Linked DNA regions of Anaerobacillus alkaliphilus. The protein of the gene in region 2 interacts with the protein of the main gene of each other region in a pairwise test. Links are inferred from orthologs where the notes say so. Each region holds a gene or a part of one and is shown on either strand. Other genes may lie near its edges. The genes, in order: thrS and rplA.

What was found.
Region 1: the proteins of rplA (region 2) and thrS interact in binary tests that used the Escherichia coli proteins (3 or more experiments, as listed by UniProt). The link is inferred for Anaerobacillus alkaliphilus from one-to-one orthologs.

The regions. Positions count from the first base shown.
Region 1 is NZ_QOUX01000046.1:853,611-860,960, reverse strand. The notes cover bases 3,627-6,554. They hold thrS (threonine--tRNA ligase), read left to right. Parts: upstream 3,627-4,093; coding sequence 4,094-6,016; downstream 6,017-6,554. Other genes in these bases: ytxC (putative sporulation protein YtxC), read left to right, coding at 3,627-3,692. In the rest of the region: DS745_RS19395 (replication initiation and membrane attachment family protein), read left to right, coding at 1-481; primosomal protein DnaI, read left to right, coding at 485-1,414; mqnC (cyclic dehypoxanthinyl futalosine synthase), read left to right, coding at 1,548-2,657; more of ytxC, read left to right, coding at 2,832-3,626; DS745_RS19370 (sensor domain-containing protein), read left to right, coding at 6,801-7,350. UniProt on the Escherichia coli protein: Catalyzes the attachment of threonine to tRNA(Thr) in a two-step reaction: L-threonine is first activated by ATP to form Thr-AMP and then transferred to the acceptor end of tRNA(Thr). The rate-limiting step is amino acid activation in the presence of tRNA.
Region 2 is NZ_QOUX01000019.1:9,490-16,895, reverse strand. The notes cover bases 878-3,861. They hold rplA (50S ribosomal protein L1), read right to left. Parts: upstream 2,726-3,861; coding sequence 2,030-2,725; downstream 878-2,029. Other genes in these bases: nusG (transcription termination/antitermination protein NusG), read right to left, coding at 3,426-3,861; rplK (50S ribosomal protein L11), read right to left, coding at 2,845-3,270; rplJ (50S ribosomal protein L10), read right to left, coding at 1,235-1,750; rplL (50S ribosomal protein L7/L12), read right to left, coding at 878-1,187. Outside these bases: DS745_RS04465 (class I SAM-dependent methyltransferase), read right to left, coding at 88-696; more of rplL, read right to left, coding at 825-877; more of nusG, read right to left, coding at 3,862-3,959; preprotein translocase subunit SecE, read right to left, coding at 4,081-4,275; rpmG (50S ribosomal protein L33), read right to left, coding at 4,428-4,577; RNA polymerase sporulation sigma factor SigH, read right to left, coding at 4,994-5,644; DS745_RS04420 (NYN domain-containing protein), read right to left, coding at 5,846-6,358; 23S rRNA (guanosine(2251)-2'-O)-methyltransferase RlmB, read right to left, coding at 6,360-7,109; DS745_RS04410 (Mini-ribonuclease 3), read right to left, coding at 7,102-7,406. UniProt on the Escherichia coli protein: One of the primary rRNA binding proteins, it binds very close to the 3'-end of the 23S rRNA. Forms part of the L1 stalk. It is often not seen in high-resolution crystal structures, but can be seen in cryo_EM and 3D reconstruction models.

The DNA.
Region 1 (7,350 bases), on a different replicon or contig from region 2:
CCCTTTAACTTTGCTAGAAAGTAAGTCGGATGGTGCAAAAGTTCCGATTGCAGATGCAAAAATTATTGAATCACTATTATTAGATTACAAACTTTTACCTGGAGTGGCGAATGTACTGCTTGACTTTATTCTCGAAATTAATGATATGAAATTAACAAAATCCTATGTAGAAAAAATTGCAGCGCAATGGGCGAGAAAAAATATAAAGACAGTAAAAGAGGCCATGATTTTGGCCAAGGCAGAATATAAAAAACGTAGTCAATGGGAGCAGGGACTTTCAGAGACAGCTGCTACTAAAGAAGTTTCGGCAAAAACACGTCAGAACAATAACCGCTACGTTAGGAAAGATCGCTTGCCAAAGTGGTTAACAGAAGAGAAAAAGGAAACAAAACCAGGTCAAGAGGATGATATCTCCAAAGTGAAAGAAGAGTTAGAGGCAAAACTAAAGCAGTTAAAATTACAACGTAAACAGGAGGGTTAGAGAATGGAATCTATCCAAGAAACGTTACAAAAAATGAAAAATTCTACTAAATTTTTAAATCAATTCCAACGTTTGAAGGAGGAAGTTCTAACTGATAAAGCAATTATGAACTTTATTCAAGCTAACCCTGATATACTTGAAAGTGAGATTGAGCGGAATATCTCCAGACTATTTGAATTTCGGAATGAGAGAAACCACTGTCATCGATGTACAGGTTTAGACCTGTGCCCGAACATGATGAAAGGATACCAACCAGAATTATATTTAGAGCGAGCCCAAATTCAGCTTAAATATAATCCTTGTCAGATGAAACTAAAAGCTGAAGAAAGCAAACGCCAACAAAAATTAGTGAAAAGCTTATATATACCAAAAGAAATTCTTGCTGCTACCTTTGATCATCTTGACCAAGATAATCGCTCAAGGATTTTAGCCATTGCAAAAGCAGTTGAGTTTGCAACAACGGCAACTCCTGGAACATCAGGAAAGGGTCTCTACTTACATGGTAAGTTTGGAGTAGGCAAAACCTATATCATGGGAGCAATTGCCAATGAACTTGCAGAGAGAAATATCTCAACGATGCTTGTTTATACACCGGATTTTTTCAGAGAATTAAAGTCGGGTATTCATGATGGTTCTTATAACGAAAAACTTGATCTTGTAAAAAATGTACCTGTACTAATTTTGGACGATCTTGGTGCTGAAACAATGTCTAGTTGGGTAAGGGATGATATTTTAGGTGTAATCCTTCAACATAGGATGCTAGAAAAGCTACCAACATTGTATACATCAAACTATGATTTTGAAGAGTTAGAAGAACATCTATCCTATTCACAAAAAGGCGGCATCGAACAATTAAAGTCTAAACGCATCATGGAACGCATCCGTCATTTTGCTGAACCAATTTTCATTGAGGGGAAAAACCGTAGAGGTTAGACGATGAAAACGAAGTAAATCTAATTATACATTTTTTCCTAAAGTATGTTACCATAATAAAAGGTGTTTCTTCTGAAATTATTGATATATTAATAGATATGCTGGATTTACTAAGAGAGATGGGGGTTTTTATATGACAATTGACCGTATCCTTGAACGCGCAGTTAGTGGAGAGCGATTAACGATTGAAGACGCTATTCTTTTATACGAGAGCAACGAAGTGGAGAAAATTGGTGCTGCTGCTAATGAAGTTATGAAAAAGTGGCATCCTGAACCAATTACAACGTTTGTTATCGGTAGAAATGTTAATTATACAAATTTTTGTGATACGTACTGTCGCTTTTGTGCTTTTTATCGACCTCCAGGTCATAAGGACGGATATGTATTAGATGATGAAGTAATACTGGATAAAATTCAAGAAACTGTTGATGTTAATGGAACAGAAATTCTCATGCAAGGTGGAACACATCCGGATTTACCTTTAAGCTACTATACAAATTTACTAGTGAAAATTAAGCAACGTTTCCCTACTATTACGATGCATTCTTTCTCTCCTGCTGAGATCTGGAAAATGGTAGAGGTTTCTGGCCATAGTCTAAAGGAAGTTTTACTTCAGCTTAAAGAGGCAGGACTCGATTCTGTACCAGGTGGTGGAGCAGAAATTCTTGACGATCGTACAAGAATGAAGATTAGTAAGAAAAAAGGCTCTTGGGAACAATGGATCGAGTGTATGAAAATGGTGAAGACCGTTGGAATGCACGGTACAGCTACAATGGTAATTGGCTTTGGCGAATCATACCACGAGCGTGCTTTACATCTTCAGCGTGTTCGTGATGCTCAAGACGAAACAAACTGCTTTTTAGCATTTATACCTTGGACATTCCAACCAGATAATACAAATCTTAAAGCTGAAAAAGTAACACCAGAAGAATACTTGAAAAATTTAGCTATTTCTAGATTGTTTCTGGACAACATTCCAAACTTCCAATCTTCTTGGGTTACAATGGGACCAGAAATTGGTAAAAAATCACTTTCATATGGATGTAATGACTTTGGAAGCACAATGATGGAGGAAAATGTTGTTTCAGCTGCAGGAGCAACTCACAAGGTAAATACAAATCTTATCTTACGATTAATTCGAGAAGCGGGGAAAGTACCTGCTCAACGAAATACGAAGTATCACACCCTGCGTGTATTTAAAGAAGAGGAACAAACAGATAAAGATTTTGTGATGCAAAATTAACCAGCAAAGCCGATGACTTCATCGGCTTTTTCTTTTTCCTAGGGTGACGAACTAAGATCTAGATAATTAATTTCTAGTTATACGCATTATTTTGGATAAGCCCCCATATATATGTATAGAAAAAATAGACACTAGAAGGTAGTTTGCGTCTAATTGTTGTGGGAGGGGCTTTCATTGATAGAGATTTATTTACAAAATAAGCTCGATCGTTATGATTTACTTACTAATTTTAAGGCTGGGCTTCAGGCCTTTATAAAGAATGAGGAAGTTGAACTTTCGGAAGTAAGCGATAAACTATTTATAAAAGTAGATGACACAGTTGATTTTAATGAAACAATAAAACCAGCTTTAACTAAAGTATTAAAAAAGCATGTGGTTGAAACAAAAGAAGATGCCTGGCTTTTAGATATTATTGAGAATATATTTTTTTACGAAAACGAAGAAGAACAGTCTCATATTTTAGTAATGGCGAAGTCAATTTTAGCAGGTGAAAGATTAGATTTACCAAATGTAACAAAATTGTTTTCTACCGAAAAAATTATTGAGGATGCATTTAATACTTTTTTAACTAGAGATTGTAATTTTTGTTATGATTCATTTCTAACATTTCGTTTAAGAGGCTATTTGGATAAATTAATTGATTGTGTAGAAATGGCTATTGATGAGTTCCGTCTAGAACAAGAATATCAAAACCTTTTAGAGAGCTTACGATTTTATTTAAAAAAACGTCTACCGAGATTAAATTGTGTTCATCTAGTTATTGATAAAGAAATCTTTTTTTATGATGAGTTCTTCCAACCAATTTCTGACGAAAAACTAGAAACCTTTTTAGACCGTGAAATTGTTTTTGAAAAGGAAATTCCAATTCAAGAAATGGTAATCAGTCCATTAGTTAGTATTGCCCCAAAGGAAGTTCATCTGTATAGTAATGATATTGATAGTGGTGTGATACATTCTATTCAGAATATATTTCAAGAAAAAGTTCAAATATATAGTAAAAGTGTGTTCGAAAAGAAGAACTATAAAATGCATTAAGGTCGTGGAGAGGTATTTTTTTCTAAAAACCAATTTAAACTTGCTTTTCGTAAAATAAATTCATATAATAACGTACATAAGCAAATTACATCCAAAATAAGTTATGATGAGGACATGAGTTTTATTTTACGGTTTAAAGAGAGGGAAGTATAGCTGAGAGCTTCCTAACACGAAAATAGTACTTACCACCTCTGAACTTCAGTAGGGAACTAATAGTATCTACTGACGGCCACAACCGTTATATCTCATGAGACACAAACGTGTACTGAAGCCCCTATTCTGGGTTACTTAGGTACTTGTGTGAATGAGGGTGGAACCACGAGCGCTACACTCGTCCCTTTTTAGGGATGGGTGTTTTTTGTTTTTTATTTTAATTTTTCAGAAAATAAGGAGTGTTAACTATGGAACAAGTGAAAGTAACTTTCCCTGATGGCGCAATACGAGAGTATGATCAAGGAGTAACGACTGAAGATATTGCAGCTTCGATTAGCCCAGGTCTTAAGAAAAAGGCGGTAGCTGGTAAAGTAAATGGTAAAGTTGTTGATTTATTATTACCGATTACGGAAGATGCGGCAGTAGAAATTGTGACACTAGACTCAAAAGAAGGATTAGAAGTTTATCGTCATAGTACTGCTCACTTAATGGCACAAGCACTGAAACGACTGTATCCAGACATTAAACTAGGAATTGGACCTGTTATTGAAAATGGTTTCTATTATGATGTTGACATGGAGCATGTATTAAAGCCAGAAGACCTACCACTAATTGAAAAAGAAATGAAAAAGATTATTAATGAGAATTTACCGATTAGCCGTAATGTTGTTTCTCGTGAAGAAGCTCTTCGCATTTATGAGGAAATTGGCGATCACCTAAAGCTTGAACTTATTCGTGAGCTTCCAGAAGGACAAGAAATCTCTATTTATGAGCAAGGAGAATTTTTCGATCTTTGTCGTGGACCACATCTTCCGTCTACAGGAAAAATTAAGGCTTTAAAGTTAATGAGTATCGCGGGTGCTTACTGGAGAGGAAGTAGCGATAATCAAATGCTGCAACGTATTTATGGAACAGCATTTCCTAAGCAGGGAGATTTAGATGAATATTTACATTTCCTTGAAGAGGCACAAAAGCGTGACCATCGTAAGCTAGGGAAAGAGCTAGACTTATTCATGTTCTCGGAGGAGTCTCCTGGTATGCCTTTCTATCTACCAAAGGGACAAGTTGTTCGTACAGAACTTGAGAACTTCTCAAGAGAATTACAGCGTGCTGCAGGCTACGATGAGGTACGCACACCATTTATGATGAACCAACGTTTATGGGAGCAATCCGGTCACTGGGAGCATTACCATGAAAATATGTATTTTTCAGAGGTAGATGATACGAAGTTTGCAATGAAACCAATGAACTGCCCAGGGCACATGCTGATCTTCAAGAATGAACTTCATTCTTACCGTGACCTACCAATCCGTATGGCTGAGTTTGGTCAAGTTCACCGTCACGAATTAAGTGGAGCATTAAACGGGATGATTCGTGTACGTACGTTCTGTCAAGACGATGCACATATCTTTGTAACACCAAAGCAAATCGAAAGTGAAATTAAAGAAGTCTTTACACTGGTTGATAAAATTTATAAGACATTCGGTTTCGAGTACTCTGTAGAACTTTCGACTCGTCCAGAAAATTCAATGGGTGACGACCGCCTTTGGGAGCAAGCTGAGAACGCTCTTCGTAATGTGTTAGAAGATTTACAACTACCATATCAATTAAACGAAGGTGATGGCGCATTCTACGGTCCAAAAATCGACTTCCACATTAAGGATGCTCTAAAACGTAGCCACCAATGTGCGACAATTCAAGTTGACTTCCAAATGCCAGAGAAGTTCGACTTAACGTATGTTGATGAAAACAACAACAAAGTTCATCCGGTTGTTATTCACCGTGCAATTTATGGATCTATCGACCGTTTCTTTGGTATTCTAGTTGAACACTTTGCAGGAGCTTTCCCAACATGGCTTGCTCCAGTACAAGTGGAAATCATACCAGTAAGTGATGTTCATCTTGAGTATGCAAACCAAGTGAAAGCTAAACTTTCTGAAGCTGGAGTTCGTGTTCACATTGATACTCGTAATGAAAAAATGGGTTATAAAATCCGTGAAGCACAAATGCAAAAAACTCCTTATATCCTTGTATTAGGTGATAAGGAAATTGAAGACAGTGCTGTAAATGTTCGTAAATATGGCGAACAAAATTCAGAAGCTGTTGGTCTTGAAACATTTATCTTTAACATTAAAGAAGAAATCGCTACTAGAAAAAATAACTTAGTTTAATTTAAAAAAACTGCTGAAACAAGTTTCAGCAGTTTTTTTGTGCGCTACTATTACTTAGGTAAATATTTTTCTTCTATAATAAGTTCAATACTGTTTTAAACGGAATAATTAAAGGCTCTTTTCGTAAACATTGCTCCTGCGGTTACTCGTCGCACTAAAAACTGTTGCTTTATACCCTAAAATAATCGGGAAAAATACCCTAGATGAGGATATCAGCCAATAAATTTTTGTAAGAAAAGAGCAATACTTACTAAATTAGTTGTGAATTCTTTGTATCTTTAAGCAACAAACTTTGCGAAAACAGCCTAATTAAAAGAAAGCAAAAATAAAAAAGTTAACAAGATGTACTTACGCAAATGATCAACTTCAGGATATAATAGAGTTTAACTTCTAGTAAAATACAAGTAAAAGTATAGAACAAATACTGGAATATTATCCGAGCTAGAATTACTGGTTATCATTTTATTGATAACTAGAAACCGTTAGTATTATATAGATATCTTAATTGGTAGAATTTTATAAAAGGCTCTTTTCGTAAACATTGTGGCTTTTTATCCTAAAATAATCGGAAAAATACCCTAGATGGAGATTTCAGCCAATAAATTATGTAAGAAAAGAGCGGTACTTACTAAATTAGTAGTAAACTCTTAGTAATTTGTGTAAAAATCCGGCTTTTGGGATTTTTACGGAAGCAACAAACTCTGCGAAAACAGCTTTATAAATATATAAATCGTGATTACTATTAGGTAAGGAGAAGATTTGGCTTCTCAAGGGGGAATGAAAGATGAGCAAGGATGCAGATCGAATTATAACACCGACCAATTTAGTCTCTGACCTAAGAAAAGAGCTCGTTGGACTTCATTTAAATAATATGGAAGTAACGGCTATTTTAGACGAATTAACTGACCTATACACAGTAATTGATCGCTCTACTATTATTGCGATAACTGATGGAAGTGGAACGATCTTAAGTGTTAACGATACCTTCTGTGAAATTTCTAAATATGCAAGAGAAGAGCTCATAGGAAAAAATCATTCAATCTTAAAATCCGGACACCATACCGTAGAATTTTATCAAAATATGTGGAGAACGATCACTTCCGGAAATGTTTGGGAAGGTGAAGTGAAAAATTTGGCTAAGGATGGTAGTTATTATTGGGTGAAAACTACCATTTTTCCATTAATAGACGACACAGGTGAGCCTTATAAGTTTATAGCAGTTCGCACTGATATAACAGAAGGTAAGCTCTATGAAGATAAAGTAAGAGAGTTACTAAAAAATGATTTTGTTCAGGTGATGCAAAGTCTTGATAACCTCGTTTTTAAACTAAAAA
Region 2 (7,406 bases):
AACAGTAAAAATATGATTGACTTTTGAGAAAAAATGAGTTTAAAACGATATTCATACGCATTAAATAACACTAACACAAATGAATTTTTAAGTCAATTGTTTTTTTGCGCGAATAATATAATAACCTTTTGACTTTTTTTGTATTTGAACTTCTCCAAATAACTCTTCTAATTTTTCAATAGCAGAAGGAGCACCTTGCTTCTTTTGAATAACAATCCACAACTCCCCCATATTTTCTAAATGATCATAAGCCTCTTCAAATAATTGATGAATAACCTTTTTTCCAGCTCTAATAGGAGGATTAGATAGGATCGAAGCAAAGCTTTTTCCTTCAAGCGCATTTAGTAGATTGCTTTTTTTAATGGAAACGTTCGTGATATCGTTAAGCTTCGCATTAAGTTCGGATAATTCTAATGCTCTTTCGTTCATATCAACCATTACTAGATTTCTATCTTGTCCTTCCTTAGCCAAAGTTAATCCAATTGGACCATAACCACAACCCACATCTAAAATGTCTCCCTCTATCGATGGGTACTGATATACTTCTAGTAACAAGCGAGTACCAAAATCTACTTCTTTCTTTGAAAATACTCCCGCATCAGATGTAAACACCATTTTAATTCCCCGTAACTCAGAGTCCCATTTTTTACGAGAACTTTCAACCGTCGGTTTTTCTGAATAATAGTGATTCGACACGTTTTATCACACCTTTACTTTATTCACCAAGATTCATTATGTTTATTCTCTTGCTGATCTATACTTTTAGCATCTTACTTTTTATATAAATTAAAAAAACTCGCATAAATGCGAGTTTTTTCATTAAATTACTTAACGTCTACAGCAGCGCCAGCTTCTTCAAGCTTAGCTTTCATAGCGTCAGCGTCTTCTTTAGATACGCCTTCTTTAAGTGGAGCTGGAGCACCATCAACTAATGCTTTAGCTTCTTTTAATCCTAATCCAGTTAACTCACGAACAACTTTGATAACGTTGATTTTAGAAGCACCAGCAGATGTAAGGATTACATCAAACTCAGTTTGCTCAGCTTCAGCAGCAGCAGCACCGCCACCAACCATAGCTACAGGAGCAGCTGCAGTTACGCCAAACTCTTCTTCGATTGCTTTTACAAGGTCATTTAATTCTAAAACAGTCATTTCTTTGATTGCTTCTAAGATTTGCTCTTTACTCATTTTATATTTCCTCCTAGTTATAAGTTAAATTTAATTTTATCGGGCTATTAAGCACCTTGGTCTTCTTTTTGTTCAGCAACAGCTTTTGTAACCAATGCAAAGTTACGCATTGGAGCTTGAAGAACGCTAAGCAACATAGAAAGTAAACCTTCTCTTGAAGGAAGTTCAGCAAGTGCTTTAACTTCTTCTAATGAAGCAAATCGACCTTCGATAATACCTGCTTTAATTTCTAATGCATCGTTCTTTTTCGCGAAGTCATTAAGGATTTTAGCAGGAGCAATTACGTCTTCGTTACTGAAAGCAATAGCCGTCGGTCCTACTAAAACTGAGTCAAGGTCAGTTAACTCAACTTCTGCAGTTGCACGACGTGTCATAGAGTTTTTATATACTTTAAACTCAACATTCGCTTCACGAAGTTGCTTACGTAATTCAGTTACCTGAGCAACATTTAAACCACGGTAGTCAACAACTACTGTTGCTTTGCTGTCACGAAGCTTCGTTGCGATCTCAGAAACTAATACTTGTTTTTGTCCGAATTGTTGTTTTTGTTCACGTACGCTCATATTTACACCTCCTATGATTATTAGAAAATCTTAAGGCATGCCCAAGGTCTTCTATTCACTATCTGTTCGATAGTAGTAAAACCATACCGTTTTTTTGAGGTGATCCTTATAGGAAAAGCCTCCATGCAGACACACGGAGGCTTTTGTTATATTGATTAGATCAACATTTAACAAACCTCGGTAGGAAATTAAGCGTTAGACGCACCTACTGTCTACGGTATGAATTATTCAATTCACAATGGCTAGTATATCTTGTATTAAAGCCTGAGTCAACTGGAACTATTTAGTAGCAGATGAAACGTTAACTTTAATTCCAGGTCCCATTGTTGAAGCTACTGCGATATTTTTCATGTAAGTTCCCTTAGCAGCTGCAGGTTTAACTTTAACTAAAGTTTCAACTACAGTTGATAAGTTTTCAACTAACTTGTTTGTATCGAAAGAAACTTTTCCGATTGGTGCGTGGATGTTTCCAGCTTTATCAACACGGTACTCGATTTTACCAGCTTTGATTTCATTAACAGCTCTTTCAACTTCGAAAGTAACAGTTCCTGTTTTAGGGTTCGGCATTAAACCTTTAGGTCCTAATACACGTCCAAGTTTACCAACTTGACCCATCATGTCAGGAGTCGCTACTACTACATCAAAGTCAAACCAACCTTGAGCGATTTTGTTGATGTAGTCCTCATCACCAACATAGTCAGCTCCAGCTGCTTCTGCTTCTTTTGCTTTTTCGCCTTTAGCGAATACTAACACACGTTGAACTTTACCAGTTCCGTGTGGAAGAACAACTGCACCACGAATTTGTTGGTCAGCTTTCTTAGGGTCTACACCCAATCTAAATGCAACTTCAACTGTCTCATCAAACGATGCTACTGAAGTTTTTTTCACTAATTCAATTGCTTCTTCAACAGGGTAAGATTTTGTGCGATCAACAAGCTTTGCAGCCTCTTGATACTTTTTACCTTTTTTAGCCAATTTTATTTCCTCCTTGATTGTGGTTTTAGCGGTAGTACCTCCCACTAATAAAGGTTGCGCGCTCAAAAAACTGAGCCTAATCGCAACCCTCCTAAGTCCCTTCATTTAGTAACAAGGGATTAGTCTTCAATAACAATTCCCATACTACGTGCAGTACCTTCAACCATACGCATTGCTGACTCAACGTTAGCAGCGTTTAGGTCTGGCATCTTTTGTTCTGCGATTTCGCGAACTTTATCACGCTTAACAGTTGCTACTTTTTTACGATTTGGCTCACCAGATCCGCTTTGGATACCAGCAGCTACTTTAAGTAATACTGCAGCAGGTGGAGTTTTCGTAATAAATGTAAATGAACGGTCTTCAAATACCGTAATTTCAACCGGGATAATTAAACCAGCTTGATCAGCAGTACGAGCGTTAAATTCTTTACAGAATCCCATAATGTTAACTCCCGCTTGACCTAGTGCAGGTCCAACTGGCGGTGCTGGATTAGCTTTCCCAGCAGGAATTTGTAACTTTACCATTTTTATAACCTTTTTAGCCACGCGACACACCTCCTTAAGTCCGTGATGTGGTAACCGGATCCTAGAATTGATCCTCCCACTCAATTTACTTTCTATTCGAAAGTTGTTCTATTAACTCGCGTTTAAGAACATATAAGATATTATCATTTTAAAAGTAAGAAAGCAAGTTATAAATTTTAGATTTTTTCTACTTGAGTAAAATCTAATTCAACTGGCGTCTCACGACCAAACATATTAACATGAACCTTGATTTTTCTTTTCTCAATTGAAATTTCCTCAATCGAGCCAACAAAGTTCGCGAAAGGACCTTCTTTAACCTTTACTGATTCCTTAAGTTCAAAGTCAATCTCTTCACGTGGTTCTTCAACACCCATTTGACGTAAGATAGCTTCTACTTCTTCTGGTAACAGCGCTGTTGGTTTTGAACCCGCACCCGCTGAACCAACAAACCCAGTTACACCAGGAGTGTTTCGAACTACATACCATGAGTCATCAGTCATGACCATCTCTACTAATACGTAGCCTGGAAAGACTTTACGAGTTACAGACTTTGTTTTTCCGTTTTTTGTTTCTGTCTCTTCTTCAACAGGAACAAGCACTCGGAAGATCTTGTCTGCCATGTCCATTGACTCAACACGCTTTTCTAAATTTGCTTTTACTTTGTTCTCATAACCTGAGTAAGTATGAACAACATACCAATTCTTCTCCATAATGAACAGGACCTTTTCGTCCTTCCCTCCTCTATGGACCAATCCTACTTAAAGAGGATGTTCAAAAAAGCAGGCATACACTCCTTTTTGAACGAACTCTTATTATAAAAGGATAGACCAATTATCCTAAAATAAAGCGAACTAAACTAGAAATACCTAAGTCAACAACCGCAAAGAAAATTGCTATAAAAATTACCGTAGCAACTACTACTGCAGTATATCGAGTTAATTCTTTACGAGTAGGCCAAGATACTCTTTTAAGTTCCTTTACTACATCACGAAAAAATTGACCTGTTTTTTTAACTGTTTCAGCCATTCAAGCCACCTCCACCCTTTAAACACTAACTTAAATTAAATCTGTATATACTTAATAAAAGCAAGTCAGGGGAAAAAATTATGCTTGCGATACAAGTTAATTTTTCTAACCCTTTATACATATGCTTGTACAAATATGCACTGAATACAAGATTACTTTGTTTCAAGATGAAGGGTATGCTCGTTACAAACCTTGCAGAATTTCTTCATTTCTGTTCTTTCTGCAGTCGTAGCGTTGTTCTTTTCTGTTGTATAGTTACGAGACTTACAAATATCGCATGCAAGAACTATTTTCTTACGCATCTATACTACCCCTATCTTACAAATGAGAATATTCACATACTAATAAACCATATCATAGGGCCTAAACAGTGTCAATAACGTCTTATATCAGTGTAACCAATATTACCCTACTTAAAACCCTCTTGGTAATGTAGAATGTAGAATGTAAAATGAAGAATGTTTTTGTAGTGCTTCGAAGCATCACTATAATAATTCATAATTCTTAATTCATAATTCATAATTCATAATTCATAATTCATAATTCATAATTCTTAATTCTTAATTCTTAATTCTCAATTCTCAATTCTCAATTCTTAATTCTTAATTCTTAATTCTTAATTCTTAATTCTTAATTCTTAATTCTCAATTCTTAATTCTCAATTCTTAATTCTTAATTCTTAATTCTTAATTTAAAAAACAGGGCTCGCCCTGTTTTTTTAAATGCTTATTCCTTTTAACTCTACATAACGCTCTAGCTTTCGCTTTACTCTTTGCAAAGCGTTATCAATAGATTTAACATGTCTTTTTAAATCAACAGAAATTTCCTGATACGATCTACCATCCAAATATAACATTAATACTTTTCTTTCGAGGTCACTTAATATCTCACCCATTTTAAGTTCAATATCATCGAACTCTTCTTGATTAATAAGGAGTTCTTCTGGGTCAGTTACACGTGTTCCGGAAATGACGTCAAGGAGTGTGCGATCACTCTCTTCATCATAAATCGGTCGATCCAAAGATACATAGGAATTTAAAGGAATATGCTTTTGTCTCGTTGCTGTCTTTATTGCAGTAATGATTTGCCTTGTAATACAAAGCTCGGCAAATGCTTTAAACGAAGACAGCTTGTCCCCTTTAAAATCGCGAATTGCCTTATAAAGCCCAATCATTCCTTCTTGCACTATGTCTTCATGGTCAGCACCAATTAAGAAGTACGATCTCGCTTTAGCCCTAACGAAGTTCTTATACTTGTTAATTAGGTATTCTAAAGCACCACTATCTCCCTCGCGAACATAGTCTACTAAGTACTCATCTTCCATTTGTTCAAAGTCAGCATTTGTGATTTCCTTGAGTTCTATGCTCACCATCATCCCTCCGACCTTCGATGAATTGTATACGTTTAAAAAGGGAGTTATTAAGCGAAAGTGGGTTATGTAAATTCCCTAATACTACCACCGAAAAATAAAAGATTTATTAGTAGTACGATACTTGTAACCTTTTTAAACAAAACCAATTACCTAAATATAGAAATATTATATAGTATAGTTTTAAGGCTCGTCAACCGCTTACATGTCCCCTCGACGCCATTTTTCAAAAATTTCTGCCATTTCGTCAGAAATCGGAATTTTCGTTGTGTTTTCGCGTTTTTTCGACTTTCTTACTTCTTTGTCGATCCCTTTTTTTACAATACCCATTTCTACTCGGAGTTCTCTCGCTGACTTACGTAATGCACCATACCCAAATGTAACTGACTGTTCAACAAAATCGGATGTAGCAACATACACCTGTGTATCAATACGTTTTAGCTTTTTTACTAACTTCTCAATCCGTTCATCTGCGGTTTCATTCTCTCTTGTATAGATGATCTCTAATCGATAGTTTTTATATTTCTTTCCTATGCCAGGAACCATATGGGCATCAAAAATGATATAAACTTTCATCCCGCTAAAAGCTTGATACTCTGCCATTTTCTCTATTAATTGATCGCGGGCACCCTCTAAATCATCTTTCTTTAACTCTTTTAGTTCTGGCCAATCCCCAATAATGTTGTAGCCATCAACGAGAAGTATCTCAGCCATCTCACTTCGTTCCTATTGGATTACGCTTTCTACGCACCTCATACATCAAAAGACTAGCAGCAACAGATGCATTAAGAGAAGTTACTTTCCCATGCATAGGTATTCCGAGTAAGAAATCACATTTCTCTTTAATTAAACGGCTCATTCCTTTTCCTTCACTACCAATAACTAACCCAATTGGCAAGTCAAAACTAGCTTGTCTAAAATCTGTATCTCCTTTGGCATCGGTGCCGGCAAACCAAAGTCCACGTTTTTTAAGTTCATCCATTGTTCTAGCCAAATTTGTTACTCTTACAACAGGAACATATTCAATTGCACCTGTAGATGCTTTAGCTACAGTAGCCGTTAAACCTACCGCCCGACGTTTAGGAATTATTACTCCGTGAGCACCAGCTGCATCGGCTGTCCGAAGTATAGAGCCGAGGTTATGTGGATCCTCAATTTCATCTAACAACAAGAAGAATGGTTCTTCCCCTTTTTCTTGAGCTTTGATAAATAAATCCTCAAGTTCTGCGTACTCATACGCCGCTACTGATGCAACTATCCCTTGATGATTTTGCGTATCAACTAGTGACTCTAGCTTTTTCTTAGGAACAAATTGAAACTGAATGCCATTTTCCTTAGCTAGGTCAATTACTTGATTTACTTGTCCTTTTTGAGTCCCTTCGCTAATCCAGATTTTATTAATCGTATGACCCGAGCGTAAAGCTTCTAATACTGGATTTTTACCAACAATAAATTCACTACTCATTTGTTTCACTCCCTTCTTCTTTTTCGAGGATAGCAAATGTTCTCGCAATGACTTCGTCTAGCCTCTCGTATCTATTAAGTAAATAAAGATATCCAATTAAAGCCTCGAACGCTGTGCTTAATCGATATGTTTGTAAATCTGTACTTCTGCGAATATTGCCAGGCTTTGCATTTCTACCTCTCATGACAACCGCAACTTCTTCCTCTGATAAAAAATCAGTGGCAAGCAGGCAGTTGATTACTTCTGCCTGCGCCTTTGCTGATACATAACTCGTTGCTTTCTTATGAAGTTGTTGTG